Regions from separate parts of the Candidatus Pantoea symbiotica genome, predicted to be linked through region 2. Evidence: predicted binding sites of a transcription regulator. Region 2 holds the regulator's gene; each other region holds the start of a gene.

Region 1 (9,886 bases), 3.5 Mb from region 2:
CAACGCTTTCTATTATTAATGTTAGGTATCGGGCTGATTTGCTCATGGCTGGGCACACTCTGCTGGAATGCTGCCAGCCAACGCGTGCCGACGGTGATCATGGGGCCGCTGATTGTGTTCGAAACCTTAGCCGGATTGCTGTGGACATTCCTTTGGCGACAAAGCTGGCCGCCGCTGTTAACTGCGGTCGGCATTGGCTGTTTGATTGTTGGCGTAATCTACGCGATGCGCATTAAACCCCAGCCGCATATTACAGCGGTATAAGTCATCAATGAGCGCTGCTGAAAAATCATTTCGGCAGCGTACTCCGCTGTATTTTAAGAATTTGACTAACCCCTTTCACGCATCTAATCCTGCTTTCTGACGCTGACCAGGCCGTTGATATAACTTTTCGGCTAATTTCAGCCGCTTTTTCAGCCCTGATTTGTCATAAACAGACATGCCGCTGCGTCCCGCGCGACAGTGTTTGGCCGTATTAAGGCGCACTAAACCTTCATAAATCCTCGTTCTTCCTGGCTATAGCAGGCCCTAAAGCGGAAAAAACCGGCGCGTTAAGGCGGAAAAACATGCATCTAACCTACCGTTTATTGCCGTTTGGCACTGAAGATTGGCACTCGAAAGCCACTTTTTGCTTAAGGGAATAGGGCGTTGTTAAGAAAGATTCCATTAACCGTTGGCAAAAAACCATTAAGCGTAACGATGAATAGGGTGCGGTAATTTAACTTATCTCCCGCTTTTTGGCTGTTATTGTTTAGGCTCGATAACCTTTCTTATCAGGATTATTCCTGGCGGCAAGATGAGAAATTATGGTCTACGCGCGTCAACCGAATGATGAATGAATCCAGGAGTAGATCCAGTTAAAAACAGAGGTTATGTGTGAGCGGTTACACGGCGTTGTTCATTAATGCTTAACAGAATTGTCTGCATTCAGGGCTGATGATTAATGTTGGTAAAGTAATAATTGAAGCGCCAATCTCACCGAAATGAGATTGGACTTCGTTTGAATGGCTTGAATAGAGAGACTTTTGCTGATGTGAATCTATTTTACCGCAAAAAAGGAAGCAATTCCGCGATGGTATTCATCAGGAAAAATTGGAGCGAATTGTTATGTTGTGAACGCCGTATTAAATGATCTTCATATCTTCTGGTAAGAACAAATCTCAGCATTAAGTCAAATAACATCGGCCTTAATGGTGTTAGCGATTATCTGTTCCTGCAGGATAATGATAAACGCTGCGGCTAATATCCAGTAAACGGCAGCTACGACGGGTACCTATGTCGAATGTCGTTTGCAGAAAGTTAACCGCCTGACGCTTTTCATTCGTGGTAAAGAAGTTTTTCAATACGCTTTGCAGCATCTCTTTATCGGAACTCAGAGATTGCAGTTCACGCGTGAGGTTAAGAAGCTGATCTTCCAACTCCTTGATTTTGCGACCTTCCTCGGAAGAGAGCCCAGAAAACTTCTTCTTCCAGCTATAGAAAGTGGCCTCGGAAATGCCAAGCTCCTCACAAATCTCCCTGACTTTCACTCCCGTTTCAGAAGCTTTAATGGCATTTGTGATTTGCTCTTCGCTATATCGTGACTTTCTCATAAATGCTATTACCTTTCTTATCAATTAGTGGATGAGAATTACTGTATTAATATCTGGCACTGCAAAAACACTATTAATTCAGTATTAAAGTGCGCGATTTGAATTGCGAGGGTTAAATTAAGATATTTAGAAGAAATATCATCATGGGATAAATCTTATTTTATTCCGAATGGCATTGAACGCCTTCCTGGCTTTAGGTTTTTGATATAAATTCTCTCCATCCCAAATGCAGAAAAATACTACATTCATTGGAAAATCGGCATAAACCACTTGCAGAAATGTCAGGGTGTGCCAGTAAACCTTTGCTTAGAATTTAAGCTGAAATCGTTTACATCCACCGAGTTTCGCACCGGATATAATCGGAATTTTCCTGAATATAATTCCTAATTGCTGACGCGAGTCTCATTTTTCGGACCAGTTTGGTTTGAAGGTAATAAATTAAGTCAGGCCCACTGAGCGCTTGTTAATTCATTTCAAGGACGTTGTACCGAAAGTTGTTGTAGTTCGTAATACTAAGGATCAGTCAATGAAATTGAGCGTAATGTCTAATGCCGCCTGGATGATGTCTGAAAAGATCGTCTCCGTGTTCGGCGTCATATTTGTGACCTCCTACGTGGCAAAATCCTTTGGTCCAACCATCTTTGGCCAAATGGCGTTTTCGACCTCGCTATTTTCCATGGTGCAGACCGTGGCGATTTTCGGTACGGAAACCATCCTGTTTAAACGTATCAGTAAGAGTGCGCCAAAAGGGCTGCGCCTGATGACCGTAGCGCGCAACATGCGCATGGTTTTGCTGTTGCTGACATCGCTGCCCGTCTTGATTTGGGTCTGGTACAACATGCAGGAAAACTTCCTCGCTTTTGCACTGGCCTCGTTTATCTCTTCGGTTTTCGTGACGCAGGACACCTTCAGTGTCTACAACAATGCGCGCTTAGCGTCGCGACTGAATACCATCGCCAACTCTGTCGGTTTGCTGCTGGGCTTCAGCTTAAGTTTTGCCATTGCCTGGCTGCACCTCAATCCGCTGTGGCTGACCGTATCGATTGTCGCCGTCACGCTGGTGCCGTATGTCATTAAGCGTTTTAACTTTTACCGCGAAAATCAGGACGTGGCGCCGCCGCAGGATAAGCGCAACACCTATCTGCGCTATTTGCTGTACGCCGGATTACCGCTGGCCATCTCCAGCATCTTTATCTCGGTGCAGGTGAAAGCGGCACAGATGTTCCTGGCGGGCATCGCCTCGGCGCGCGATCTCGGGCTGTTCGCCGCCGCCAATACCATTTCGGCTTCCTGGATTTTCATCCCGGTCGCCATCATCACTTCCTGCTTTTCGGAAATCTTCCGCGAGCGTGGAGAAGCCGCCATCAAGCTGACAGCACGGCTTAATGGTTATGTCATGGGTGTTTCATTGTTGTTGTTAGCGGTGATCGCGATGTACGGCGAAAAAATCATCATCGCTTTATATGGTCACGAGTACACACAGTCAGGAAGTCTCATTACGTTGTTGTCGTTAGCGACCTGCTTTTCGGCGATGGGGACCGTAGCGTATCGCTACATGGTCAAAGAAGGCGGGTTTAATTATCTGTTGAAGAAAATTGTTTGCCTGATGGTGATCAGCTTGCCGCTGTCGTGGTGGCTGATCCAGGGCTACGGCATCATGGGTGCCGCATGGAGCGTTTTCATCTCAGAATTGCTGTCTCTTACCGTAATGAATTACTTCTTCAAAAACGGCGTCATCCAAAAAATCCAGGTTTCCTCACTCAACTACAAAACCTACAAATGAGGTCAGATATGCTCAAGTTGAAAGATGAACTCAGAAGAAGCGTGCAGTACTTCATCAAGAAGATGCCCTGGGCATACCAGGATCGTATCTACTATTTTCATAAGTTCCGCAAACTGCCCAATTTGCGTGAGCCGAAAGTGTTTAACGAGAAGGTGCTGTACCGCAAATTCATCCATGGCGATTATCAGATGTATGGTCGTCTATCGGACAAGTATTCGGTGCGCGAATATATCGCCGAGAAAGTGGGCAGCGAATACCTGATCCCGCTGGTGTACGAGACCAGCGATCCAAGCTCTTTGCACACGCTGCCGAGCTGGAAAAATACCGTCATCAAGCCGAATCACGCCTCTAACATGGTGGAGATTCTGCTGGAAGAGCCGGATGCGCTGAAGAAGCAGCAGATTATTAGCGACTGCCATCGCTGGCTGAAGACCGATTTCGCCAACGAAGCGCGTGAGATTCACTATCGCTACATCAAGCCACGCATTCTGGTGGAGCAGTACATTGGCGATGGTAAATCGGCGCCGATTGATTACAAGTTCCACATGTTCAACAAGCGCGACGGCAGCTTTGAGTATGTGTTGCAGGTGATCTACAACCGCTGCAATCCGCTGTTGTCGATGAACTTTTACGTCAACAACCTCAACGAGGCGTATCACAAAATTCGTGATACCGGCCTGGACGTGACGCCACAAATGGCCTCGTTGCAGCACGCGTTGGCGTTGAGTAAAAAGCTGGCGAGTGATTTCGATTATGTGCGCGTGGATTGGTACATTGATAAAGAGCAGATCTACTTCGGCGAGTTGACCTTTACGCCAGGCGCGGGTTTGGTGACCGGTCTGGATCGCGGGCTCAATCAGATGATGGGTGATATGTGGATTCAGGATCGTCGCGGTACGAAGATACCGGGCATCACGGTGACGGAAGTGACCATTCCGGCCGTATTGAAGAAAATTTAAGTATCACACAGCAAAATAAAAAACCCCGCTTCGGCGGGGTTTTTTATTGGCAGCGATTAAGGCATTGGCCAATCGGTTGGCGTCTGGCTCATCACTTCAATAAAGGCGTTTTTGGAGATTTCCATAAAGTTATGCAGATTCTCCATGCTCAGCGTGATACCGAGCAGGCCAGTGACAAACCAGCAGGACATACCCACGCCAATGCCACCGCACAGCAGCGCCATCACGTGATGACTGTTCTGACGCAGTCGAATTTTCATGGTGCTGGCGAAGAACATCATTACCGCACTCAGGAGTTCCCAGCGCATAACAATCAGACTGGTGGTTAAGGTGGCCATCTGCAAAAACCTCTTAGAATCAGTGATATCCCCGACATTCAATCGACATCACTGGCGGCGAAGAAGGAAGGTCAGGGAAGTCCTTCAGGCCGTCTTACTGAATACAGGAAAGTGTGACTTGGCTCACATTATATCACTCGATTTTAAATTTTGAACAAAATTTATACCTGGTATGGTAGAAAGATTTTTATCGAACTGGAGGGAAAAGCAGGCAGGAAAAGCGAGGTGCGCCCGCAAGGGGCGCGCAGAAAAGGTTAGCTAACCGGGCAGCACTCGCCGGTTGTACGCTGGGCAAAACTGGTCATGTTGTTGTCTGCACAGTCAAAACTGAGCAAGCGCGGACGCTGAATCATCGCCTGACGACGCATAGTGTGACGATAAGCGGTTGGCGTTTGCGAGAACTGACGGCGGAACACGCGCGAAAAGGTCTGCTGCGAGTCATAACCGTATTGCATCGCGATATCGAACACCGGACGCTGAGTTTGACGCAGCGCTTCAGCGGCCAGCGTCAGACGACGTTCGCGAATATAGCCACCCAGCGTTTGTTTCGTGACGGCACGGAACATACGCTGCAGGTGCCATTTTGAGTAACCTGATTTTGCCGCGACTTCATCAATAGACAGCGCTTTATCCAGATTCTGATCGATCCAGTTGGACAGCGAATGAATGATTTCCTGTTGCATCATAGCCTCATCCTTCTGATGTTTTTTGCCTGGTGAGAAATTCGAAGTTTTGCTGGGGTGCGAGTATAATTCCTCAAGTTAACTTGAGGTAAAGGCCCTAAATGAAAAAAGAACGCAATTACCCGAAGCCGGTTTTAACGCCGGGCGAAGTGGCGAAGCGCAGCGGCGTGGCGGTGTCGGCGCTGCACTTCTATGAGACCAAAGGATTGATTTTCAGCTCGCGCAACGGCGGCAATCAACGCCGCTACAGCCGTGACGTGCTGCGTCGCGTGGCCATCATCAAAATTGCGCAACGTATCGGTATTCCGCTGGCGACGGTGAGCGACAGCCTGACGCATGTGCCGGCCAATAAGCGCATGTCGACGCATGAGTGGGACGCGCTGACGCAACACTGGCGCGAGGAGCTGGATAAACGCATCGAAACCCTGACGCGCTTGCGTAACGATCTGGATGGCTGCATTGGCTGCGGCTGTTTATCGATGCGCGATTGTCCGCTACGCAATCCGGGTGACCGCCTGGGCGAGCAAGGTTCGGGCGCGGTGCTACTCGATCCGGAACAAGACGAGCAAAAACGCTGATCGACTATACTTGGCGGAACACTTTTACCGGCAAGGAAACCGTATGATCACCGTTCACCATCTGGAAAACTCCCGCTCGCATCGCGTGTTATGGCTACTGGAAGAGCTCGCGGTGCCTTACCAAATCAAACGCTATCAACGTGAAAACACTCTGCTGGCCCCCGATTCCTTAAAGAAAGTGCATCCGCTAGGGAAATCACCGGTGATTACCGACGGCAATCGCGTGATTGCCGAGTCAGGCGCGATTCTCGAATACCTGCAACTCAAATACGACAGCGAGCATCAGCTGGCGTTGAGTCATGAAGATGAACAGATTCAGGCGCGTTACTGGCTGCATTACGCGGAAGGATCGCTGATGCCGCTGCTGGTAATGAAGCTGGTGTTTGCGCAGTTTGGCAAAAAGCCGGTGCCGTGGCTGCTGCGTCCGGCTGGCATCGCACTGAGTAAAGGGATTCAGAAAGCCTGGCTTAATAAGCAGCTGGCTTTGCACGGCAGCGTGATTGAAGAGCATCTCACGCAGCATCCATTTTTTGCCGGTTCACGTTTTAGCATCGCCGATGTGCAGATGAGCTTCCCGCTGCTGGCGCTGCAGTTGCGGGGTTCACTGCGCGATACGCCCGCCACCGCCCGCTGGCTGGAAACCATGCAGCAGCGCGCTGCCTGGCAACGTGCGATCCAGCAGGGTGGCGCGATTGAGTTGAGCCGCTAAGTTCAGCCAGGTCGCCATGAATGGCGACCCTACGGGACGGATGCCTGAATTTATCCTGTCATGCCCGCGATTAGTAGTTGAAAACCCCATGGCAAACGCCAGATAATCGTTTGCCTTTTTTCCGCGTCCCCTTTTACGGCCTGGAATACGCGGCGACGTAAACGTTTGCCTGGATTTTCATCATAAAAATCCGCCATCAGGGAACAGCAAACGTGCGCCGCGCGGCGACTCACATCACAAAAATATTGAGGAAGAATTATGTCTGGCGAATCGCGCCCGGCCAGTGGAAAACTGGACGCCTGGTTCAATATCTCTGCACGCGGCAGCAGCGTGCGTCAGGAAGTATTGGCGGGTCTGACAACGTTTCTGGCGATGGTGTATTCCGTCATCGTGGTGCCCGGCATGCTGGGCAAAGCGGGCTTCTCGCCAACGGCGGTGTTCGTCGCCACCTGTTTAGTCGCCAGTTTTGGCTCGATTATCATGGGCTTGTGGGCCAACCTGCCAATGGCGATTGGTTGCGCCATCTCACTGACCGCGTTCACCGCTTTCAGCCTGGTGCTTGGCCAGCACATTAGCGTGCCGGTGGCGCTTGGCGCAGTGTTCCTGATGGGCTTACTGTTCACGCTGATTTCGGTCACCGGCATCCGCGCATGGATTCTGCGTAACTTGCCGATGGGCGTGGCGCACGGAACCGGTGTCGGTATCGGCTTGTTCCTGCTACTGATCGCCGCGGACGGTATTGGTTTGGTGGTGAAAAACCCGGCTGCGGGCTTGCCGGTGGCGCTGGGTCAGTTCGCGTCATTTCCGGTGATCATGTCGCTGGTCGGCCTGGCAGCGATTTTCGGTCTGGAAAAACGCCGCGTGCCGGGCGGCATTCTGCTGACCATCATCACCATCTCGATTCTTGGCCTGATTTTCGATCCGGCGGTGACCTATCAAGGTCTGTTCGCTATGCCGAGCCTGAAGGATGCCAACGGGCAATCGGCGATGTTTAGCCTTGATATCATGGGCGCGCTGCAACCTGTGGTGCTGCCGAGCGTGCTGGCGCTGGTGATGACCGCCGTCTTTGATGCCACCGGCACCATTCGCGCGGTAGCGGGGCAGGCGAATCTGCTGGACAAAGAGGGGCAGATCATCAACGGCGGTCGTGCGCTGACCACCGATTCCGTCAGCAGCCTGTTCGCTGGTCTGGTCGGCGCTTCGCCGGCTGCGGTCTACATCGAATCGGCGGCAGGAACGGCGGCGGGCGGGAAAACCGGTCTGACGGCGATTGTGGTGGGTTTGCTGTTCCTGGTGATTCTGTTTATGTCACCGCTGGCCTATCTGGTTCCCGCTTACGCGACGGCACCAGCATTGATGTACGTTGGCCTGCTGATGCTGAGCAACGTGGCAAAAATCGACTTCAACGACTTCGTTGATGCGATGTCCGGCTTGCTGACCGCAGTGTTCATCGTGCTGACCTGCAACATCGTCACTGGCATCATGCTCGGCTTCGCTTCACTGGTGATTGGTCGTTTGTTTGCTGGCGAGTGGCGCAAGCTGAACGTTGGCACCGTGGTGATTGCTGTCGCGCTGGTGGCGTTCTATGCCGGTGGCTGGGCCATCTGACTTTAAAGCGAATAAATTTCGAGATTATTCTCTTTCTGCCCCACGCCGCACATCGGGTTGCCCCGCTGTGCGGCGTTTTGTTTTACACTTTCCCACGCAACAACATCGCTTTAATGAAATTGATTCGCCTAAGGAAAGCATGGAAATCTTCTTTACTATTCTCATCATGACGCTGGTGGTTTCACTCTCCAGCGTGGCGGCACGTATTCTGCCGTTTCAAATTCCCCTGCCGCTGGTACAAATTGCCGCCGGTGCACTGCTCGCATTTCCAGTCTTCGGCCTGCATGTCGATTTTGATCCGGAGCTGTTCCTTGTGCTGTTCATTCCACCGCTGCTGTTCGCGGATGGCTGGAAAACGCCGATTAACGAGTTCCTGCATCACGGTCGCGAAATCATGGGGCTGGCGCTGGTTCTGGTGCTGATCACCGTGGTCGGGATTGGCTACCTGATTTACTGGCTGGTGCCGGGGATTCCGCTGATTCCCGCCTTTGCGCTGGCGGCGGTGCTGTCGCCAACCGATGCCGTGGCGCTGTCCGGCATTGTCGGTGAAGGGCGCATCCCGAAAAAAATCATGTCGATTGTGCAGGGCGAAGCCCTGATGAACGATGCATCGGGTCTGGTATCGCTGAAGTTTGCCGTCGCGGTGGCGATGGGCACCATGGTGTTCACGTGGGGCGGCGCCAGCGTCGAGTTTCTCAAAGTGGCGGTCGGCGGTTTGGTTGCTGGTGTGGCGATATGCTGGCTGTATGGCCGCTCACTGCGTCTGCTGAGCCGCTGGAGCGGTGATGACCCGGCAACACAAACCGTGCTGCTGCTGCTGTTACCGTTCGCCTCGTACCTGATTGCGGAACACCTTGGCGTGTCGGGCATCCTCGCCGCCGTCGCCGCCGGTATGACCATCACGCGTTCTGGCATTATCCGCCAGGCACCGCTGGCGATGCGTCTGCGTGCGAACAGCGTGTGGCAGATGCTGGAGTTCGTGTTCAACGGCATGGTGTTCCTGATGCTCGGCCTGCAACTGCCCGACATCCTTTCCACCTCGATTGCGCAGGCCAACGCCGATCCTAACGTCGAACTGTGGATGCTGTTTACCGACGTTCTGTTGGTGTATGCCGCGCTGATGGTGGTGCGTTTCGGTTGGTTGTGGATCATGAAGCGCACCAGCATGCGCTTGCTGAAGAAGAAGCCGCTGGAGTTTACCAACTACTCGCTGCGTGAGCTGCTGATTGCCTCTTTTGCCGGGGTTCGCGGCGCCATCACGCTGGCTGGTGTGCTGTCGATTCCGCTGTTCCTCAGCAACGGCGATCCGTTCCCAGCGCGCTATGAATTGGTGTTCATCGCCACCGGCGTGATTTTAGTGTCGCTGCTGGTTGGTGTGGTGATCTTGCCGATTCTGCTGCGTGACGTTGAGAGCATCGATAAGGTCGGCCATCGTCGTGAGATTCAGTTTGCGCGTGCTGCGATGGCGGGCGTGGCGATTGAGAGCCTGCATAAAATGGAGCAGCGCCTCGAAACCGACACCGAAGAGAACATCGATCCTGAACTGCTGAAAGAGGTCAGCCTGCGCGTGATTGGTAATCTGCGTCGCCGCGCGGAGGGCAAAAACGATATCGAACAGGCGCAATTTGCCGAAAAC
Region 2 (9,886 bases):
TTCAGTAACGCGCATCTACAAACGCTGTTGCCGCGCATTCTGCGCCGCCGCGTCACGTTGCGTCCGCACTGGCAGCGTCTTGACCTGCCGGACGGCGATTTTGTCGATTTAGCGTGGAGTGAAGATCCGGCGCAGGCGCGTCATAAACCGCGCATGGTGATGTTTCACGGCCTGGAAGGCAGCTTTCGCAGCCCGTATGCGCACGGCCTGATGCAGGCGTGTCAGGCGCGCGGCTGGCTGGCGGTGGTGATGCACTTTCGCGGCTGCAGCGGCGAGCCTAATCGCTTAAAGCGCATCTATCACTCCGGTGAAACTGAAGACGCCACCTACTTCCTTAACTGGCTGCAACGCGAATGGGGCAGCGTACCGACCGCCGCTGTCGGCGTTTCGCTGGGCGGCAACATGCTGGCTTGCCTGCTCGGTCAGCAAGGTCACGATGTGCCGATTGATGCCGCCATCGCCATCTCGGCGCCGCTGGCGCTGGAGCCGTGCAGCGGCAAGCTGGACGTTGGCTTCTCGCGCTTCTATCAGCACTATTTGCTGACGCAGCTGAAAAAGAACGCCACGCGCAAACTGCGCGCCTGGCCCGGCACGCTGCCGGTCGATCTCAGCCAGCTACGCGCTTTCCGCCGCTTACGCGAGTTTGATGATGCGATAACCGCACGTGCGCACGGTTTTATCGACGCCAACGACTATTATCAACGAGCCAGCGCGATGCCGCTGCTCACCGGCGTGCGCAAACCGCTGCTGATCATTCATGCGCAAGACGATCCCTTTATGACCGATGCCGTGATCCCGCAACCTGACCAGCTGTCAGCTTCCATTCAGTATCAGCTGACGCAGCAAGGCGGCCACGTCGGCTTTGTCGGCGGCACCTTGCTTAAACCGAAAATGTGGCTGGAACAGCGCGTGCCCGACTGGCTCTCAACCTATCTGGATGTGTAATTGTGATTATTCCCTGGCAAGAACTCGAAGCGGAGACGCTGGAAAACCTGATTGAAACCTTCGTGTTACGCGAAGGCACCGATTACGGCGAGCAGGAACGCAGTTTGCTGCAAAAAGTCGCCGATGTGCGCCGCCAGCTGGAGCGCGGCGACGTAGTGCTGGTGTGGTCGGAACTGCATGAATCGATCAATATTATGCCGAAGGGTGAATTTCGCGGCTAATGCACCCAGCGGCAATTCGTGGTAACAATGCTCATCGCCGGACCTCACAGGGAGCTCTGTTATGTCAGCCAGGCATCCAATCATTGCCGTCACCGGTTCCAGCGGCGCCGGAACCACCACCACCAGCCTCGCCTTCCGCAAGATTTTCCAGCAGCTGAACCTGCATGCGGCGGAACTCGAGGGCGACAGTTTCCATCGCTTCACGCGTCCGGAAATGGACATGGCGATCCGCAAAGCGCGCGATCTCGGTCGCCACATCAGCTACTTCGGCCCGGAAGCCAACGACTTCGGCCTGCTGGAGCAGACGTTTAAACATTACGGCCAAACCGGCCTCGGCGAATCACGTAAATATCTGCACACCTACGATGAAGCGGTGCCGTGGAATCAGGTGCCGGGCACTTTCACGCCGTGGCAGCCGCTGCCGGAAAACACCGATGTGCTGTTTTATGAAGGCTTGCACGGCGGCGTGGTCACGCAGCAGCAAAATGTGGCGGAGCATGTCGATCTGCTGGTTGGCGTGGTGCCGATTGTTAACCTTGAGTGGATTCAGAAGTTGGTGCGTGACACCGGCGAGCGCGGCCATTCACGCGAAGCGGTGATGGATTCGGTGGTACGTTCGATGGAGGATTACATTAACTTCATCACGCCGCAGTTCTCGCGCACCCACATTAACTTCCAGCGCGTGCCGACCGTTGATACCTCAAACCCGTTTGCCGCCCGCGAAATTCCCTCGCTCGACGAAAGCTTCGTGGTGATTCATTTTCGCGGTCTGGAAGGCATCGCGTTCCCCTATCTACTGGCGATGATTCAGGGATCGTTTATTTCCCACATCAATACGCTGGTGGTGCCGGGCGGCAAAATGGGATTGGCGATGGAGCTGATTATGCTGCCGCTGGTTCAGCGACTGATTGAAGGGAAGCGAATTGAGTAGGTTTGGTGCGGGCTGTGAAAAGGGAGGCATGAATGCCTCCCCTACGACCGATTACAACTCGACAACCTCATAGCTGTGGGTAATTTCCACGCCTTTACCCAACATGATCGCCACCGAGCAATATTTTTCCGCCGACAGGTCAACCGCGCGCGCAACCGCTTTATCGCTCAACGCTTTGCCGCTGACAATAAAATGCAGGTTGATGGTGGTAAAAATGCGTGGCGCCTCTTCACGGCGTTCTGAGGTGAGTTTCACTTCGCAATCGGCCACATCGCTGCGCCCTTTTTGCAGGATCGACACCACATCAATGGCGCTACAGCCGCCTGCGGCCATCAGCACCATCTCCATTGGACTTGGCGCTTTATCACCGGAATTACCGTCCATTAATACCTGATGGCCAGATGAGGATTCTCCGAGAAAGGTAAGACCTTCCACCCATTTCACTCGTGCCTGCATTATTCTCTCTCCTGAAGCGGCGGTTTTGCCGCCAGAGTACGCTTTCACCTGACAAACAGCAATCCAGAGTAATCCCCCTTCTGCTGAAGCGAGACAACACAAGACAGCTCGCAAAAGCTGTGCTACAAACAGTGCTGAAAATATTTTCGTCATCACAGACGAAGGCCGGAAGAATCAAAAGCGTAGCTTAAGAGTCCACCCGGAATAATTTTTCCTTTACTGGAAACGCTCGACGATTAAACCGCCTGACAGGGAAAAATGCCCCCTGTATTTTGGGCACGATTACAACAGAGGATAATAGCGAATGGTTCTCGGCAAACCGCAAACAGACCCTACACTCGAATGGTTCCTGTCCCATTGCCATATTCACAAATATCCATCCAAAAGCACGCTCATCCATCAGGGTGAGAAAGCGGAAACGCTGTACTACATCGTAAAAGGTTCCGTAGCGGTACTGATTAAAGATGAAGAAGGCAAAGAGATGATTCTCTCCTACCTCAATCAGGGAGATTTCATCGGCGAACTCGGTCTTTTCGAAGAAGGCCAGGAACGTAGTGCCTGGGTACGTGCGAAGTCTGCCTGCGAAGTGGCTGAAATTTCATACAAAAAATTCCGTCAGCTGATTCAGGTAAACCCGGATATTTTAATGCGACTTTCGTCGCAAATGGCGCGTCGTCTGCAAGTCACATCTGAGAAAGTGGGCAACCTTGCCTTCCTCGATGTAACCGGACGCATCGCGCAAACGCTGCTAAATCTGGCCAAACAGCCAGATGCGATGACTCACCCAGACGGGATGCAAATCAAAATCACCCGCCAGGAGATTGGTCAGATCGTGGGCTGCTCACGCGAAACCGTGGGTCGTATCCTGAAAATGCTGGAAGATCAGAACCTGATCTCCGCACACGGTAAAACCATCGTCGTTTACGGCACCCGCTAATTTCTTCTCACCCACGGCGTGATGGCAACATCGCGCCGTTTCTATTTGCGATGAGCTGATGTGGCGTCGAATCATCTATCATCCCGAAGTTAACTATGCGCTGCGGCAAACGCTGGTGCTGTGCCTGCCTGTGGCTCTCGGCTGGCTGTTTGGCGATCTGCAAAAAGGTCTGCTGTTCTCATTAGTGCCGGCCTGCTGCAACATGGCGGGGCTGGATACGCCGCACAAACGCTTTTTCAAACGCCTGATTGTGGGTGGTTCGCTGTTTGCCACCGGCAGTTTCCTGATGCAAATCCTTACTGCTTACCAGATTCCGTTGCCGCTGATTTTGCTGGCGCTGCCGCTGCTGATTGGCGTGACCGGCGAAATCGGTCCGCTGCATGCGCGCTTGCTGCCCGCAACGCTCATCGCCGCTATCTTTACGCTCAGCTTAGTGGGACGCATGCCGATGTGGGTGCCGCCGTTGCTCTACATTGGCGGCACGCTGTGGTACGGCTTATTCAACTGGTTCTGGTTCTGGCTGTGGAAAGAGCAGCCGATGCGCGAATCGCTTAGCCTGCTGTTCCGCGAACTGGCGGATTATTGCGATGCCAAATACACCTTACTGACGCAGCTGACCGATCCGGAAAAAGCGCTGCCGCCGCTGCTGGCACGTCAGCAAAAGGCGGTCGATCTCATCACCACCTGTTACCAGCAAATGCATATGCTGTCGGCCAGCCGCGATAACAGCCACAAACGCCTGACGCGCGCTTTCCAGGTGGCGCTGGATTTACAGGAACACATCTCGGTGAGTTTGCATCAGCCGGAAGAGGTGCAGAAGCTGGTTGAAGAGAGCCACGCCGAAGCGGTGATTCGCTGGAACGCCAAAATCATCTCGGCGCGGCTGCGCGTGCTGGCGGATGCGATTCTCTACCATCAGCTGCCAGACCGTTTCCACATGGAGAAACAGCTCGGCGCGCTGGAGAAAATTGCGCGCCAGCATCCGGATAATCCGGTCGGTAACTTCTGCCTGTATCACTTCAGCCGCATCGCCCGCGTATTGCGCACGCAGAAGCCGCTCTACACGCGTGACCTGATGGCCGATCGCCAGCGCCGTTTGCCGCTGTTGCCGGCGCTGCGCAGTTATCTGTCATTCAAATCCACCGCGTTACGCACCGCGGCACGCTTCGCCGTAATGCTGATGTTTGGCAGCTCGCTGGCGCTGTTCTTTAACATCCCCAAACCTTACTGGATTCTGATGACCATCATGTTCGTCAGCCAGAACGGTTACAGCGCGACGCGCGTGCGCATCCAGCACCGTGCGCTGGGCACCTTTGCCGGTTTGCTGATCGCCGCCGCCTCATTACGGCTGGCGGTACCGGAATCGATCACGCTGCTGTTTATGCTGGGGATCACGCTGGCGAGTTATCTGATCACGCGGAAATATTACGGCTGGTCGATGATTGGCTTCACCGTCACGGCGGTGTATTCGCTGCAACTGCTGTCGCTCAACGGCGCACAGTTTCTGCTGCCGCGCATGATGGATACCTTGATGGGCTGTTTGATTGCCTTCGCCGGGATGATTTGGCTGTGGCCGCAGTGGCAAAGCGGACTGCTGCGCAAGAACGCGCACGATGCGCTGGAAGCCTATCAGGAAGCGCTGCGAATGCTGTTAGGCCCGGAACAATCGCCGGAGAAACTGGCTTATCAGCGCATGAAGGTTAATCAGGCGCACAACGCGCTGTTCAATTCATTGAACCAGGCATCGAGCGAGCCGGGCTTTAACCTGCAATATCTGAAAGATATGCGCATGTGGGTTACGCACAGTCAGTTCATCGTCGAGCATATTAACGCCATGACGATTCTGGCGCGTGAGCACACCATGTTGACGGCCAAGCTGGCGGAACGTTATCTGCAATCCTGTGAAATCGCGCTGCAGCGTTGTCAGCAGCGGCTGGCGTATGACGGACCGGGCAACGACAGCAATATTCTGGAAGCGCCGGAGAATCTGAATGAAGGGCCGGTGACGATTGTCGAACAGCATGTGAAGCGGATTTTGCAGCATCTCAGCGTGATGCACACCATCTCTTCGCTGGCGTGGAGCCAGCGACCGCATCATGGTCGCTGGCTCAAGGTGTTACGTCCGAAAGCGGATTAAGCAGCCAGCACCTTTTCAATCGCGCTGGCGAAACGCGTCATGCCTTCGGCGATATCGGTAGGTTCAATCACCAGCGAAGGTACAAAACGAATCACGTCGGTACCGGCGGTGAGAATCATCAATCCTTCTGCGGCGGAAGCATTAAGGATGTCACGCGCCTTGCTGGCGAACTGCGGCTTTAGCGCGGCACCAATCAGCAGACCTTTGCCACGAATTTCGCTGAAGATATCGAATTTACTGTCGATGGCTTGCAGCGCTTCAACAAACTGCTGACGACGCGCTTCCACACCTTCCAGCACTTCTGGCGTATTGATGATATCCAGCGCAGTTTCAGCGATGGCACAGGCCAGCGGATTGCCGCCGTAAGTGGTGCCGTGAACGCCCGGCGCCATCACCGAGGCAATTTCGTTGGTGGTCAACATCGCGCTCACCGGGAAACCGCCGCCCAGCGCTTTCGCGCTGGTAATAATATCGGGCTTGATACCGTAATGCTCATACGCAAACAGTTTGCCGCTACGTCCCATGCCGCTCTGCACTTCATCCAGCACCAGCAGCGCATTGTGTTCATCGCACAGCGCGCGCAGACCTTGCATAAATTCTGGCGTGGCCGGCATCACGCCGCCTTCGCCCTGAATCGGCTCGACCACGATGGCGCAGGTGTGATCATCAATCACCGCTTTCACCGCATCGAGATCGTTGAACGGCACATGCACGATATCCGCCGGTTTTGGACCGAAGCCATCGGAGTATTTCGGCTGGCCGCCAACCGACACGGTGAACAGCGTGCGGCCGTGGAAGGCGTTATGGAAGGCGATGATTTTGCTTTTGAACGGGCTGTGTTTTTTGCAGGCATAATAACGCGCCAGCTTGAATGCTGCTTCGTTGGCTTCCGCGCCGGAGTTACCGAAAAACACCCGATCGGCAAAGGTCGCGGCAATCAATTTACTCGCCAGACGCAGCGCCGGTTCGTTGGTGAACACGTTGCTGGTGTGCCACAAGGTTTCGCCCTGCGCTTTCAGCGTTTCTACCAGCGCCGGATGACAATGGCCCAATGCAGTCACCGCGATACCGCCAGAGAAATCGATATACTCTTTGCCCTGCTGATCCCACACTCGGCTGCCTTTACCTTTTACCGGCACAAACTGCGCAGGTGCATAAACAGGCAAAATAACGTTATCGAACGTTTCCCGGGTTACCGCTAGTTTTTCCGCTGCCATTGACGACCTCATCGGGTTATTTGTTGAGCTGATGTGAAAATATAATCACAAAATATGCATAAAAAATCACACGAAGGCAAACATAAGTTACGCGTTGAGGAAATTAGCCAGCAGCTGATGCCCTTGCTCACTGAGGATGCTTTCCGGATGGAACTGCACGCCTTCCAACGACAAAGTGCGATGGCGGAAACCCATGATCTCATCCGGCTGGCCGTCGCGCAGGGTCCACGCGGTGACTTCAAACTCAGCAGGCAGCGTATCGCGCGCCACAATCAATGAGTGATAGCGCGTCACGGTAAGCGGATTATTCAGATCGCGAAACACACCTTGATTAGTGTGCTGGATCAGCGAGGTTTTGCCATGCATCACCTGCCGCGCGCGCACCACTTGCGCACCGTAAGCTTGCGCAATCGCCTGATGCCCAAGGCAAACGCCGAGGATCGGCACGCGTCCGGCGAAATGGCGAATCGCCGCGAGCGAGATGCCAGACTGATCCGGCGTACACGGGCCCGGCGAAATTACCAGATGCGTCAGCGGCAGCGCTGCCATCTCATCCAGCGTAATGGCGTCATTGCGCACCACGCGCACCTCCGCGCCCAGTTCGCAAAAGTACTGGTAGAGATTCCAGGTAAAGGAGTCGTAGTTATCGATTAGCAGCAGCATAGCGCCCTCAGGCCAGTAAAAGCGGCGCTATTCTACCCATTTTAGTTCGCCGGGCTCACCACTTTCGCAAACTGCGCGGTAAGCGGCGCCAGATCGCCCGCAACGCCAGCCGAAATTGCGGCGCGCCATTTATCGCGTTCGAGCGTTTCCCACGCAAGCTGATAACCGGCATGCAGCGCGAGCTGCTCAAAGAAGATGCGCTGTGCGCGGCCATTGCCGGCGCGGAACGGGTGCAGTACGAAGATCTCACAGTAGTAATGCGCGATACGCGCCACGAAAACTTCCTGCTCAAGGTCAGCCAGGCCGCGCTCTTCCTCCAGCGCCTGCATCAGCGTGTTGCCCTCTTTCTCAATGTACTCGCAATGACAATACGGCGTTTCATCGCGCCAGATGTCGATGGTGCGCAATTCTCCCGCCCAGCTGTAGAGATCCTGAAACAGCGTGCGATGAATGTGGCAGAGACGTGGCAAACCGATGCTGCGCTGGCCGAGTTCTAACGTCGCCAGGCGCGCGGTGCTGAACGCCAGTTCCGCTTTGCGCAGCTGGGCTTCATCATGAATATCGAGACGATTCTTCAGCACGCTGTCGTTGTGCCACAGATAGGGATCGCGTACCGCTAAGCTGTTATCCGCCATATTGCCTCCTCAGTGACGCCAGGCGTTCTTCGGCGTGTTCGGCCTCGATGAGCGGCTCACTGGACGTGTAACCGGCCAGTCGGCAGCTGGCTTGATAGCTCGCAGCACGGCGCTGCTGCCACAAGGTGGCTTTCTGTTTCTCGGTGAGTTTGCTGGTCATAGCGCCTCCGGCAAGCAGTGAGCCCTAAGTATAAGCAGCAATTTTTTGCTTTGCCGGAGTGCAAATGACGCGCCAGTGGAAAATGGCGCGTTTAAGAATTAAGGCAGGACTTTGGCGGAGAGGATAACAATCGGTTTTGACGGCACATTTTGGTACGGACCGACATCTTTAGTCGGGACCTGCGCAATCTTGTCGATTACATCCTGGCCTTTCACAACTTTACCAAACACCGCATACCCGAAATCACGCTGACCGTGATCGAGGAAGGCGTTATCGGCTACGTTGAGGAAGAACTGGCTGGTGGCGCTATCTTTATCTGCGGTACGCGCCATCGAAATGGTGCCGCGCAGATTACGCAAGCCGTTGTCGGCTTCGTTTTTGATCGGCGCTACCGTTTGCTTCTGCTGCATATCGGTAGTGAAACCGCCGCCCTGAATCATAAAACCAGGGATCACGCGGTGGAAAATGGTGTTGTTGTAGAAACCATTGTTGACGTAATCAACGAAGTTTTTCACCGAAACCGGGGCTTTCTGGTTGTTCAGTTCGAGTTCAATATTGCCCGCAGAAGTGGTGAGCAGCACATGTGGATCTCCTTTTGCGGCAAGCGCGGCAGAAGATACAGAAGAGAGCGCTAACAGGGCAACCGCCGCTGTCAAAGTACGTTTAAGCATGAAAGATTCCTTACCATGGAGAGCTAGCTCAAAAACGAGATTGATTGTAAAGAGCATGTGATCCAAGAGCCAGCGTTTTACCGATATTTACGCGGATGTTGCTATTGTCATACTTTTGCCGCCACGCAATCATTTGCGTGACGAAAATCACACTCTCAATGAAATATTTCCGCCTTGTTACACTCGTTGTTTATTAAGATCACAGCAACACTTACAATTCATGACACTTTTTGCCAATCTCGGCGCTTAACAGGTTCAGAACATGACAAACCGTAATCGCATTGGCCTTACCTGGATTAGCTATTTCTCCTATGCGCTCACCGGCGCACTGGTGATCGTTACCGGTATGGTGCTGGACAATATCGCGCAGTATTTCCAGCGCCCTATTTCAGAAATGAGCAACACCTTCACATTCCTTAATGCGGGCATTTTAGTGTCGGTGTTCCTGAACGCCTGGCTGATGGTAATTGTGCCGTTGAAGCGTCAGCTGATCTTTGGCTTTGTGCTGATGATCCTCGCCGTTGCGGGTCTGATGACAAGCCACGATCTCACCGTCTTCTCACTGTGCATGTTCATCCTCGGCGTGGTGAGCGGCATCACCATGTCGATTGGTACCTTCCTGATCACCCATCTGTACGATGGTCGTCAGCGCGGCGCACGTCTGCTGTTTACCGATTCATTCTTCAGCATGGCGGGCACCATCTTCCCGATCATCGCCGGTATTCTTCTGGCACGCGCGCTGCCGTGGTATTGGGTATACGCCTGCATCGGCATCATTTATGTGGCGATCTTTGTACTGACGCTATTCATCGAGTTCCCGGTGCTGAAAAGCGAAGCCGCTAAGCCAGGCGTTGAGAAAGAGAAATGGGGCATCGGCGTGCTGTTCCTGTCGATTGCGGCGCTGTGCTACATC
Region 3 (9,886 bases), 360 kb from region 2:
CAGCTCCTGCGGGAAGCTATTCTCTTTGTCGCTGAAGTAGCCCCAATCAAACAGCACCGGCACGCCGGCGATTTCCCAGTGGCCCGACGGCGTATCTTTACCGGACGACAATTCGCTGGCGTAAGCGTACGCACCGATGATTTCCGCGTTGGGATCGAGGCCTGGCGGGAAACGACCGGTGGAGAGCTCAGCCGCTTTGCCGAGGCCCAGTTTGGTCAGGTTAGGTAAGTGCAGCGGGCCTTCACGACCTTCATTGGCGCGGCCTTCGAAACAGGCTTCGGCGATATGGCCGAGCGTGTCCGATCCTTCATCACCGAATTTATCGGCGTCTTTACTGGAGCCGATCCCGAAGGAGTCGAGAACCATAATAAAAGCACGTTTCATGCAAGTCTCCTGCGCAATGCGCGATGACAAGTCAAAAAAAAGCGATCAGATCAGTATACCCGAACGGCCGCTGCCTGGCACGAAGAAGCGCCAGTTATTCGCTGATGCGACGATAAACCACCGGCGTGATCGCTGGCGCAGTATCGCTCAGCGTGATAGCCGCTTTAACGGCGGCAGCGGCCTGTTGCCACTGCGCTTCCGACGCGGCGTGGATAATCGCCAGCGGACGCTGCGCGTCGATCTGCGTACCGAGCGTGGTCATGTCGCTCAGGCCCACGCTGTAATCAATGCTGTCGCTGGCACGCTGACGGCCTCCACCGAGCGCAACCACCGCCATGCCAAGCGCACGCGTATCCATTGCGCTGACAATGCCAGCACCATCGGCGTACACCGCTTTGCTCAGCGTTGGCGCTGGCAAATAGCTGTCCATGCGCTCGATGAAATCGACCGGACCATTTTGCGCCGCCACCATGCGGGCAAATACGTCAGCGGCTTTGCCGTTATCCAGCACCTGCTGCAGTTTTTTGCGTGCATCGGCGTCGTTTTCAGCCAGTTTGCCGGAGATCAACATTTCCGAGCACAGCGCCATTGTCACTTCCAGTAGACGCGGATTGCGCGCTTCGCCGGTCAGGAACTGCACCGCTTCACGCACTTCGAGCGCGTTACCCGCAGTAGAAGCCAGCACCTGATTCATGTCGGTGAGAAGAGCAGTAGTTTTGCAGCCTGCGCCGTTCGCCACGCCAACAATCGCCTGCGCCAGATTTTCTGAGGCTTCGAAGGTCGGCATAAAGGCGCCGGAACCCACTTTGACATCCATCACCAGCGCATCCAATCCTTCTGCCAGCTTTTTGGCGAGGATCGACGCGGTGATCAGCGGAATGGAATCCACGGTGGCGGTGATATCACGCGTGGCGTAGAAACGTTTGTCGGCCGGTGCCAGCGAGTTGGTCTGGCCAATAATCGCGATGCCGACGTCTTTAATAATCTGGCGGAAACGATCGTCGCTCGGGAAGATATCGAAGCCCGGAATCGCTTCCAGTTTATCCAGCGTGCCGCCGGTGTGGCCAAGGCCGCGCCCGGAGATCATCGGCACATAACCGCCGCATGCTGCCACCATCGGGCCGAGCATCAGCGAAGTGACATCGCCAACGCCGCCGGTGGAGTGCTTATCAACAATCGGGCCGTTGAGATTGAGCGATTTCCAGTTCAGCACCGTGCCGGAGTCGCGCATCGCCATGGTCAACGCCACGCGCTCGTCGAGCGTCATATCATGGAAATAGATGGTCATCGCCAGCGCGGCAATTTGACCTTCTGAAACGCTGTTGTCGCGCACGCCGTTGATAAAGAAGCGGATCTCCGCTTCACTCAGCGCCTGGCCGTCGCGTTTTTTACGAATAATTTCTTGTGGCAGGAACACGGTTGCCTCCCCGGAATAGAGAGGTCGCCATAAATGGCGACCCTACGAACATCGATATGAACTTAATAACCCGCTTTGCTGGTCGCGGTTTCGTGGCCCAGCGTATTCAGCAGGCTTGCCAGCAGGCTGGAAGCGCCAAAGCGGAAATGACGCGCATCCGCCCAGCCTTCACCCAGCAGGTCGTCCGCCAGCTTCAGATACAGTGCCGCGTCTTCCGCAGTGCGCACGCCGCCGGCCGGTTTGAAACCAACTTGCTGCTTCACGCCTTTATCGCGGATCACTTGCATCATGATCGCTGCCACTTCTGGCGTCGCGTTGACCGGCACTTTACCGGTTGAGGTTTTGATGAAGTCTGCGCCCGCATCAATAGCGATTTCCGATGCAGCACGAATCAGCGCTTCGTCTTTCAACTCGCCGCTTTCGATGATCACTTTCAGCAGCACGTTTGCCTGTGCGCAGGCTTCTTTACAGGCTTTCACCAGCTCGAAACCGATGTCACGGTTGCCAGCAATCAGCGCACGATACGGGAACACCACGTCCACTTCGTCAGCGCCGTAGGCGATGGCCGCGCGGGTTTCAGCCAGCGCGATCTCAAGGTCATCGTTGCCGTGCGGGAAGTTGGTGACGGTGGCGATGCGGATTTCCGGCGTGCCCTGCTCGCGCAGCGCTTTACGTGCTGCCGGGATGAAACGCGGATAGATGCAGATGGCAGCGGTATTACCGGCTGGGGATTTCGCCTGACGGCACAGCGCGATCACTTTCTCGTCGGTGTCATCTTCGTTCAGGGTGGTTAAATCCATCAGTTGCAATGCGCGCTGTGCTGCTGCTTTCAGGTCGGTCATGATGCTCTCCAAAATTCAGATCGGCGGGCACAACCCACCGGGGAATGTGACAATTCTAACAACTACCGTGACGATGAATTGCGCTTCATGTCACACGAAAAAGAAAACCTGTCATTTAAATACAGTTATTTAGTGATGTGAATCACAAATAACCACCAGTCAGGCCGAAATGCGCCGCGATGGCCGTTGTTATTATTATCACAAAAATGGGCGCAAAAGTGTACTCTCAGCTTTATCAATGTAGCTAATCAGGCGTAAGGCAGCGTAAATGCAGAATCTGTCGGGGGAGAATCAGGCAGGCAAGGCGAACAGCTGCTGGCTGTTATGCCACAGCGCGTCGGCAATCACTTCGGGGGATTCACTGCGTAACTGGCACAACACGTCAAACACATTGCGCGCCCGCTCCGGACGATTGGGCTGGCCCTGAAAACCTTGCAGCGGCATATCGGGCGCGTCGGTTTCCAGTAATAACGCACTAAGCGGCAGGCTGGCGATGGTGTTGCGGGTTTTACTGGCGCGTTCATAGGTGATGGTGCCGCCCACGCCAATCGCATAGCCGAGTTGAATAAAGCGCTCCGCCTGCTGCTGGCTGCCAGCAAAGCCATGTACCACGCCACGGCGCGGCAGATCGTGACGACGTAAGTGCAGCGCCAGCTGATCGTGGGTGCGACGCGAGTGCAGGATCACTGGCAGATCGTATTGCTTCGCCAGCTTGAGTTGCTTATCGAGCAGCCGCGTCTGTTTGGCGAATTGCGCATCGTCCATATAGAGATCGAGACCGATCTCGCCGATAGCCACCCGCTTGCTATCCGGCTTTTTCAACCAGCGCTCTAACTCATCAAGATGTGCATCTTCCTGATGCTCAGCAATGTTGATTGGATGCAGGCCCAGCGCGGCATACAGCGCCGGATGCTGCTGCGCCAGTTGCGTCACCCGCGCGAAACGGCTGGCATCCACGCTCGGTACAATGATGCGTTCCACGCCCGCCTGCGCAGCGCGCGCAATGCTGGCGTCTGCATCATCAACGAACGGCGGGAAATCGAAGTGGCAGTGCGTATCGATAAACTTCATGCCAGCGAGCCTTTATCATAATCCGCATCGTTTTCCGCCAGCGCGGGCGTAATCAGTGGGCGGTTGTCGGGTGAATTCGCCACAGCGGCGGGCGGCGTGACCGTGGTTGAACGTACCAACGGCTCGGCATCACTCAGCCATTGACCGAGCGTGGCGAGGAAATAGCGCCCGCTGCGGCGGCCTAAATGGTAATCCTGATTCAGCGATGACAAGCGGCTGCCGAGCGCCATGCTCGCCAGCGGTTTAGGCGGACAGATTTCGATGATGCGCAGGTTATCCGGCGGTTGCTCAATGAACTGCTGAATCTCGCGATAGCTCTCTTCATGCTGATGCAGGATGTTGATCATCGGCTGCAAGGCGCTGTCAGACAAAAAGCGCTCCATGCGTTTGAACCACTTCGGCGTGTATGACACCTGCGACGGCACGGTGCGGATCACTACGATGGTATCCGCGCCGCGGCGTGCGGCTTCGCGCACCGGGATTGCATCGCTGATGCCGCCATCCAGATAGCTCACGCCGTCCATCTGCACGCCGCTGCGGTAAAAACCGGGAATCGCGCTGGACGCTTTCAGGATGTCATGCCAGTTGGAGCTAATCGGATTGAAGTACTCAGCGCGGTAATCGTCGCTGCGGCAGGCGCACATATAGAATTCGCTGCCTTTGGCAAACAGCCCTTCGGCGGTATTGAGCGCCAGCGGAAATTCCTGTTTGGTGATGTCGATCAGCCAATCGAGATCGATAAGATGCCCGCCGCGCACGAATCGTAGCGGATCGAAGAATAATTTGCTGGTGGTGTAACGCGAGATCACGCGTCGCGCGTAGCCAGACTGGCCACAGACAAACGCCGACAAGTTTTGCGCCCCGGCCGAGGTGCCGAGTAACAGTTGAAAGGGATTGAAGCCTGCGCGTTGAAACTCATCCAGCACGCCTGCGGTAAAGATGCCGCGCTGACCGCCGCCTTCGCACACCAAGGCGATTTTACTGGATTTGAAAGGGGTTAAAGCTAGCGGTTCAAGTGAACCTAACGTCAACGGAATACGTGTTCCCAATGGATGTCCCTCAGTGTTGCTTGCTCTGAGGGAGTCGCCGAAGCAGCATCCCGGAGAACCAGTCATTGTCGTTCCCTGACCAATTGCTTCTGCAATCGTTGCGGCTTCATAGTATGCCGCAAATGACCGGTCTCCGCTTTAGGTGACTCGCGGGTTAGCGTCTATTGAGACGCAAGTAGTCAGGGTCGTTTGCGCCCGGTAAACAGGCTCACGAGGAACAGAATAATACCGACAATGAAGACAATTTTAGCTGCCCATGCTGCCGTACCCGCCAGACCGCCGAAACCTAATGCTGCAGCAATCAGAGCGATGACCAGAAAGATAATACCCCAACGAAACATAAGCCTCTCCTTTACCATTGTGAAAATCGAACTGCTTATTTACACCTTTGTTTTTATTACGAAACGGCACCAGCAGGTGCCGAGTCGCTCGCGTTAAGATTTCACCTTCAGGTCATTCTTCACGCTTTTCACGCCTTCAATGGCTTTGGCGATTTTCTCAGCACGATCGGACTGTGCCTGGTTCGCCACTTCCCCTGATAACTGCACCACGCCGTCGGTGGTTTCCACCTTAACGTTGCGTGATGGCACGATGTCATCTGCTAACAGCTTAGCTTTAATTTCGCTGGTGGTTGCGGTATCGCCCGCATAACCTTTCAGAGAAGCATTTTTGCTGTCTTTAACGTGTAGTTTGTCGCTGACGGATTTCACACCTTCGACTTTCTGCACCAGCGCGACGGCTTTTTCAGCCTGATCCTGAGAAGCTACAAAGCCGCTCAGTGTCACCACGCCATCATGCGTTTTGACGGAGATATCCGTGCTTTTAATCGCTTCATTATCCACCAGCGCCGCTTTGGCTTTAGCAGTGATGCCGCTGTCATCCATATAACCATCGACTTTTTTCATAGAGCTATCGATCTTCGCACCCGCGCTGTCGGAGGTTTGCTGTGCTTTCTGCGACAGTGATTCATCTGCAAACACCGCACCGCTCAGCAGAGCAGAACCGGCCAGGGCAGCAATCAGGGTTTTGGCAATCTTAGTCTTATTCATCGATATCATCCTTCTATCAGTTAACTCATCCGTTATCGCGGATGCGCCAGCAACGAACGGCGTTGCTGAGTTACTGGACGTAATGAAACCCGAAAGGTCTCTTTTCTCGTCCGACAGGATAATAGTAGTAGGGATTACAGCTTTTGCTGGCTCTTGTGGTTGATATATCGCCAAAAAGAGAAAAAAACAGCGGAATTAGGAGGAGTCTGTAACAAATAAAACAGGGCCAGTGAAAATCACAGGCCCTGCTGGCAACGCCGATTAGTGCTCGCGCGTTTTGCGGAATCGCACGTCAGGATAGCGTTCCTGGGTGATGTTGAGGTTTACCATGGTCGGCGCGATATACGTGAGGTTATCACCGCCATCGAGCGCCAGGTTCACTTCGTTTTTACGCTGGAAATCGTCGAATTTTTTCGCGTCATCACACTCAACCCAGCGAGCGGTTGAGACGTTAATGGCTTCGTAAATCGCCTCAACGTTGTATTCGCTTTTCAGGCGCGCAACGACTACTTCGAACTGCAGCACACCAACCGCGCCCACAATCAGATCGTTGTTATGCACCGGACGGAACACCTGCACCGCGCCCTCTTCCGACAGCTGAACCAGCCCTTTCAGCAGCTGTTTCTGCTTCAGCGGATCGCGCAGGCGAATACGACGGAACAGCTCTGGCGCGAAGTTCGGAATGCCGGTGAACTTCATGTTTTCACCTTGCGTAAAGGTGTCGCCAATCTGAATGGTGCCGTGGTTGTGCAGACCAATGATGTCGCCCGGATAGGCTTCTTCCACGTGCGAGCGGTCACCGGCCATAAAGGTCAGTGCATCGGAAATCACCACGTCTTTGCCGGTACGCACCTGACGCAGCTTCATGCCTTTTTCGTACTTACCAGATACCACACGCATAAAGGCCACGCGGTCGCGGTGTTTCGGGTCCATGTTTGCCTGGATCTTAAACACGAAGCCGCTGAATTTCTCTTCTTTCGCTTCCACCAGACGCGTGTCGGTGTTGCGTGGCATTGGGCGCGGCGCCCAGGAAACCAGGCCATCCAGCATGTGATCAACGCCGAAGTTACCCAGCGCGGTGCCGAAGAACACCGGCGTGAGTTCGCCGCTCAGGAACAGCTCCTGATCGAACTCGTGCGAGGCGCCCTGCACCAGCTCCAGCTCATCGCGCAACTGCTGTGCCAAATCTTCGCCCACCGCTGCGTCCAAATCGGGATTAGCCAAACCTTTAACGATGCGCACTTCCTGAATGGTGTGGCCTTTACCGGTTTGATACAGGTAAGTTTCGTCGTTGTAGAGGTGATAAACCCCTTTGAAATACTTGCCGCAGCCAATCGGCCAGGTAATAGGCGCGCAGGCGATCTTCAGCTCGCTCTCCACTTCATCCAGCAGCTCCATCGGATCGCGGATGTCACGGTCGAGTTTGTTCATAAAGGTAATGATTGGCGTATCGCGCAGGCGCGTGACTTCCATCAGCTTACGGGTACGATCTTCAACACCTTTCGCGGCGTCGATCACCATCAAACAGCAGTCAACCGCCGTCAGCGTACGGTAAGTATCTTCGGAGAAGTCTTCGTGTCCTGGGGTATCCAGCAGGTTCACGAGGCTGTCGCGATACGGGAACTGCATCACCGAGGTGGTGATGGAGATACCACGTTGTTTCTCCATCTCCATCCAGTCCGATTTCGCGTGCTGGTTGGAGCCGCGGCCTTTGACGGTACCGGCGGTTTGAATCGCCTGTCCGAACAGCAGCACTTTTTCGGTGATTGTGGTTTTACCGGCATCCGGATGCGAGATGATCGCAAAAGTACGGCGGCGCGCCACTTCTTCTAAAAAGGGAGCATTAGACATTGAGTGAATTCTTCTTCAAGGGCAACACGCGGGCGGCGCGCTGCGAATAAATCGTTTCGGGGTCATTCCGCAGGATAACGCGGCCAATGGCGACGCAGTGGCGTCAGTTCACAGCAAGAGGTGTGCGATCTACATTGGCGGCAGTTCCGATTATCCCGGCAGCATTGAGGCGGCATAGCATACAATATTTCACCGAAGGGGGAAATCGCCGCATAGTGTTGCCCTTGTAGGGCCGCCATTCATGGCGACCGACTCACATTTCAGCCCAACACCCGCACCACCGCCGCTTTAAAGATCTTCACGCCAATCTCCAGCGAGCTCAGCTCAAAGCGCATCTCAGGATGATGCAGGCCCGGCACCAGATTGGTTCCTAATCCCCAGAAACCGGCTTTCACCTGCGGATTTTTCACCGGATAATAGAAGAAATCTTCGCTGCCCGGCGTGGTTTTGGTATCCAGCAAACCTTCTTCACCCAGCACATCGACAATCGCCGCACGAATCACCGCCGTGGCCTCTTCATGAATTTCTGCTGCCGGCATCTCTTTCAGCACCACCACGTCAGCCGTGGCACCCAACGCCGCCACGCTGTGCTGAATCGCCAGCGTCACTTTCTCTTTCAGCACATCCATTGGCGCGTTTTCCTGCGAACGCAAATCCCATACCACGCGCGCCTCATCCGGCACCGAGTTGGTCACGCCCGCGTCGCACAGGAAGCGCGTGGCTTTCACGCTCCAGGTCAAACCCGGCGGCAGATGGATGGCGTTGACGGCCTGCACCGCTTGCACTGCCGCATCCAGCGCGTTAACGCCCAAATGCGGACGCGCTGCATGCGCCGGCGCGCCTTTGATGGTGGCTTCCAGCGTGCTGCAGGCGGAGTAGATCACCGCTGGCGTCGCCTGCCCAACATGGCACTCTTCCAGCGGACGCACATGGAAGCCGAGAATCATCTCCACATCCTCCAGCGCGCCGCCCTCAATCATCGCCAGCGCGCCGGCACCGAGTTCTTCCGCTGGCTGGAACAGCAGCTTCAGCCGCCCTTTCTTGATCGCGCCCTCTTTCAGCAGCTCTTGCGCCGCCGTTAGCACCACCGACGAATGGCCATCGTGGCCGCAGGTGTGACGCGCACACGCCACGCCGTCAATGATATGACCGAGCGCATCCATATCCGCACGCAGCGCCAGCACCGGACCGGGCACGCCGCTGTCGATTTCCGCCACGATTCCAGTGGTGTTATTGATGCCGCGCGTCACCTTAATTCCGGCGCTTTCCAGCTGATCGGCAATATAAGCAGAGGTTTTGAATTCCTGAAAACCCAGCTCGGGAATTTCATGCAGAAAATGGTAATGCTCTAAGACGTTCGACACCGCTAAGCTCCTGACAAGTAAAGGCAAGCCTCAGCATCGCCCGATGTGCAGCTATAATCAATCCAGCGTGAATGAAAATTAGTCAAAAGTGAGAACTCTTCGCATTCAACATGTGGAATAATTCCATTTACAATCAATAAGATAAATTCAACTTTTTTAAGGAAAGTCCTTCACAAAAAAGTATAGATTGATGCATAATTCGCCGTACTTCACCTGACAAATTAAAAAGGACTCAGCCATGTTAACTGCTGAAATGACCTCGCGTTTAAACGACCAACTGAACCTCGAATTCTTCTCTGCCAACCTGTATCTGCAGATGAGCGCCTGGTGCAGCGATAAAGGCTATGAAGGCGCCTCTTCATTCCTGAAAATGCATTCTCGTGAAGAGATGCAGCACATGCAGAAGCTGTTTGATTACGTCAGCGATGCCGGTGCTTTGCCGGTACTGGGCAGCATTGCGGCTCCGGCCATTAGCTGGACGTCACTGAACGACGTGCTGGAAGAAGCGCTGAAGCATGAGCAGCTGATCACCAAAAAAATCAACGAGCTGGTGCACACCGCATTGACCACGCAGGATTACTCAACCTTCAACTTCCTGCAGTGGTACGTTGCCGAGCAGCATGAAGAAGAGAAGCTGTTCAAAACTGTGCTGGATAAACTGGCGATGGTCGGCACCAAAGGCGAAGGCCTGTTCCTGGTGGATAAAGATCTCGGCCACATGTCTGTCGACGGCCACGGCGCATAATAATAAAGATTACACACAGCAAAACAGAGAACGCCCGACATGTCGGGCGTTTTTTGATGCATTTCGTAGGGTCGCCATTTATGGCGACCGAGACCAACGCATTTACTCCAACTC

The links. The regulator CRP, encoded in region 2, controls carbon source genes, mostly activating them, when cyclic AMP is high. The targets are predictions, from matches to a motif close to ATGTGANNNNNNTCACAT.
Region 1: the regulator CRP is predicted to act here: its motif matches at 4,784-4,801, upstream of ACXIZX_RS01165 (YjcB family protein).
Region 3: the regulator CRP is predicted to act here: its motif matches at 2,774-2,791, upstream of deoC (deoxyribose-phosphate aldolase).

What each region holds. Positions count from the first base shown of each region.
Region 1 covers NZ_JBSZHR010000002.1:104,419-114,304, forward strand. Annotated here, with positions in the region: gene ACXIZX_RS01145 (DMT family transporter) at 1-264, shown strand, start outside; gene ACXIZX_RS01150 (IS3 family transposase) at 1,197-1,592, opposite strand; gene ACXIZX_RS01155 (oligosaccharide flippase family protein) at 2,119-3,375, shown strand; gene ACXIZX_RS01160 (ATP-grasp fold amidoligase family protein) at 3,384-4,334, shown strand; gene ACXIZX_RS01165 (YjcB family protein) at 4,391-4,672, opposite strand; gene soxS (superoxide response transcriptional regulator SoxS) at 4,927-5,358, opposite strand; gene soxR (redox-sensitive transcriptional activator SoxR) at 5,457-5,933, shown strand; gene ACXIZX_RS01180 (glutathione S-transferase family protein) at 5,977-6,642, shown strand; gene ACXIZX_RS01185 (NCS2 family permease) at 6,901-8,250, shown strand; gene ACXIZX_RS01190 (Na+/H+ antiporter) at 8,390-9,886, shown strand, end outside.
Region 2 covers NZ_JBSZHR010000002.1:3,639,777-3,649,662, forward strand. Annotated here, with positions in the region: gene ACXIZX_RS17615 (hydrolase) at 1-945, shown strand, start outside; gene ACXIZX_RS17620 (YheU family protein) at 948-1,166, shown strand; gene ACXIZX_RS17625 (phosphoribulokinase) at 1,228-2,097, shown strand; gene ACXIZX_RS17630 (OsmC family protein) at 2,149-2,553, opposite strand; gene crp (cAMP-activated global transcriptional regulator CRP) at 2,858-3,490, shown strand; gene ACXIZX_RS17640 (YccS/YhfK family putative transporter) at 3,549-5,627, shown strand; gene argD (bifunctional acetylornithine/succinyldiaminopimelate transaminase) at 5,624-6,844, opposite strand; gene ACXIZX_RS17650 (aminodeoxychorismate synthase component II) at 6,932-7,507, opposite strand; gene ACXIZX_RS17655 (putative adenosine monophosphate-protein transferase Fic) at 7,549-8,142, opposite strand; gene ACXIZX_RS17660 (YhfG family protein) at 8,132-8,302, opposite strand; gene ppiA (peptidylprolyl isomerase A) at 8,401-8,973, opposite strand; gene tsgA (MFS transporter TsgA) at 9,236-9,886, shown strand, end outside.
Region 3 covers NZ_JBSZHR010000002.1:3,281,066-3,290,951, forward strand. Annotated here, with positions in the region: gene deoB (phosphopentomutase) at 1-384, opposite strand, end outside; gene deoA (thymidine phosphorylase) at 479-1,801, opposite strand; gene deoC (deoxyribose-phosphate aldolase) at 1,864-2,643, opposite strand; gene ACXIZX_RS15720 (TatD family hydrolase) at 2,935-3,714, opposite strand; gene ACXIZX_RS15725 (patatin-like phospholipase family protein) at 3,711-4,763, opposite strand; gene ACXIZX_RS15730 (DUF1328 domain-containing protein) at 4,943-5,104, opposite strand; gene osmY (molecular chaperone OsmY) at 5,198-5,812, opposite strand; gene prfC (peptide chain release factor 3) at 6,074-7,663, opposite strand; gene ACXIZX_RS15745 (M20 peptidase aminoacylase family protein) at 7,924-9,027, opposite strand; gene ftnA (non-heme ferritin) at 9,266-9,772, shown strand; gene ACXIZX_RS15755 (EAL domain-containing protein) at 9,875-9,886, opposite strand, start outside.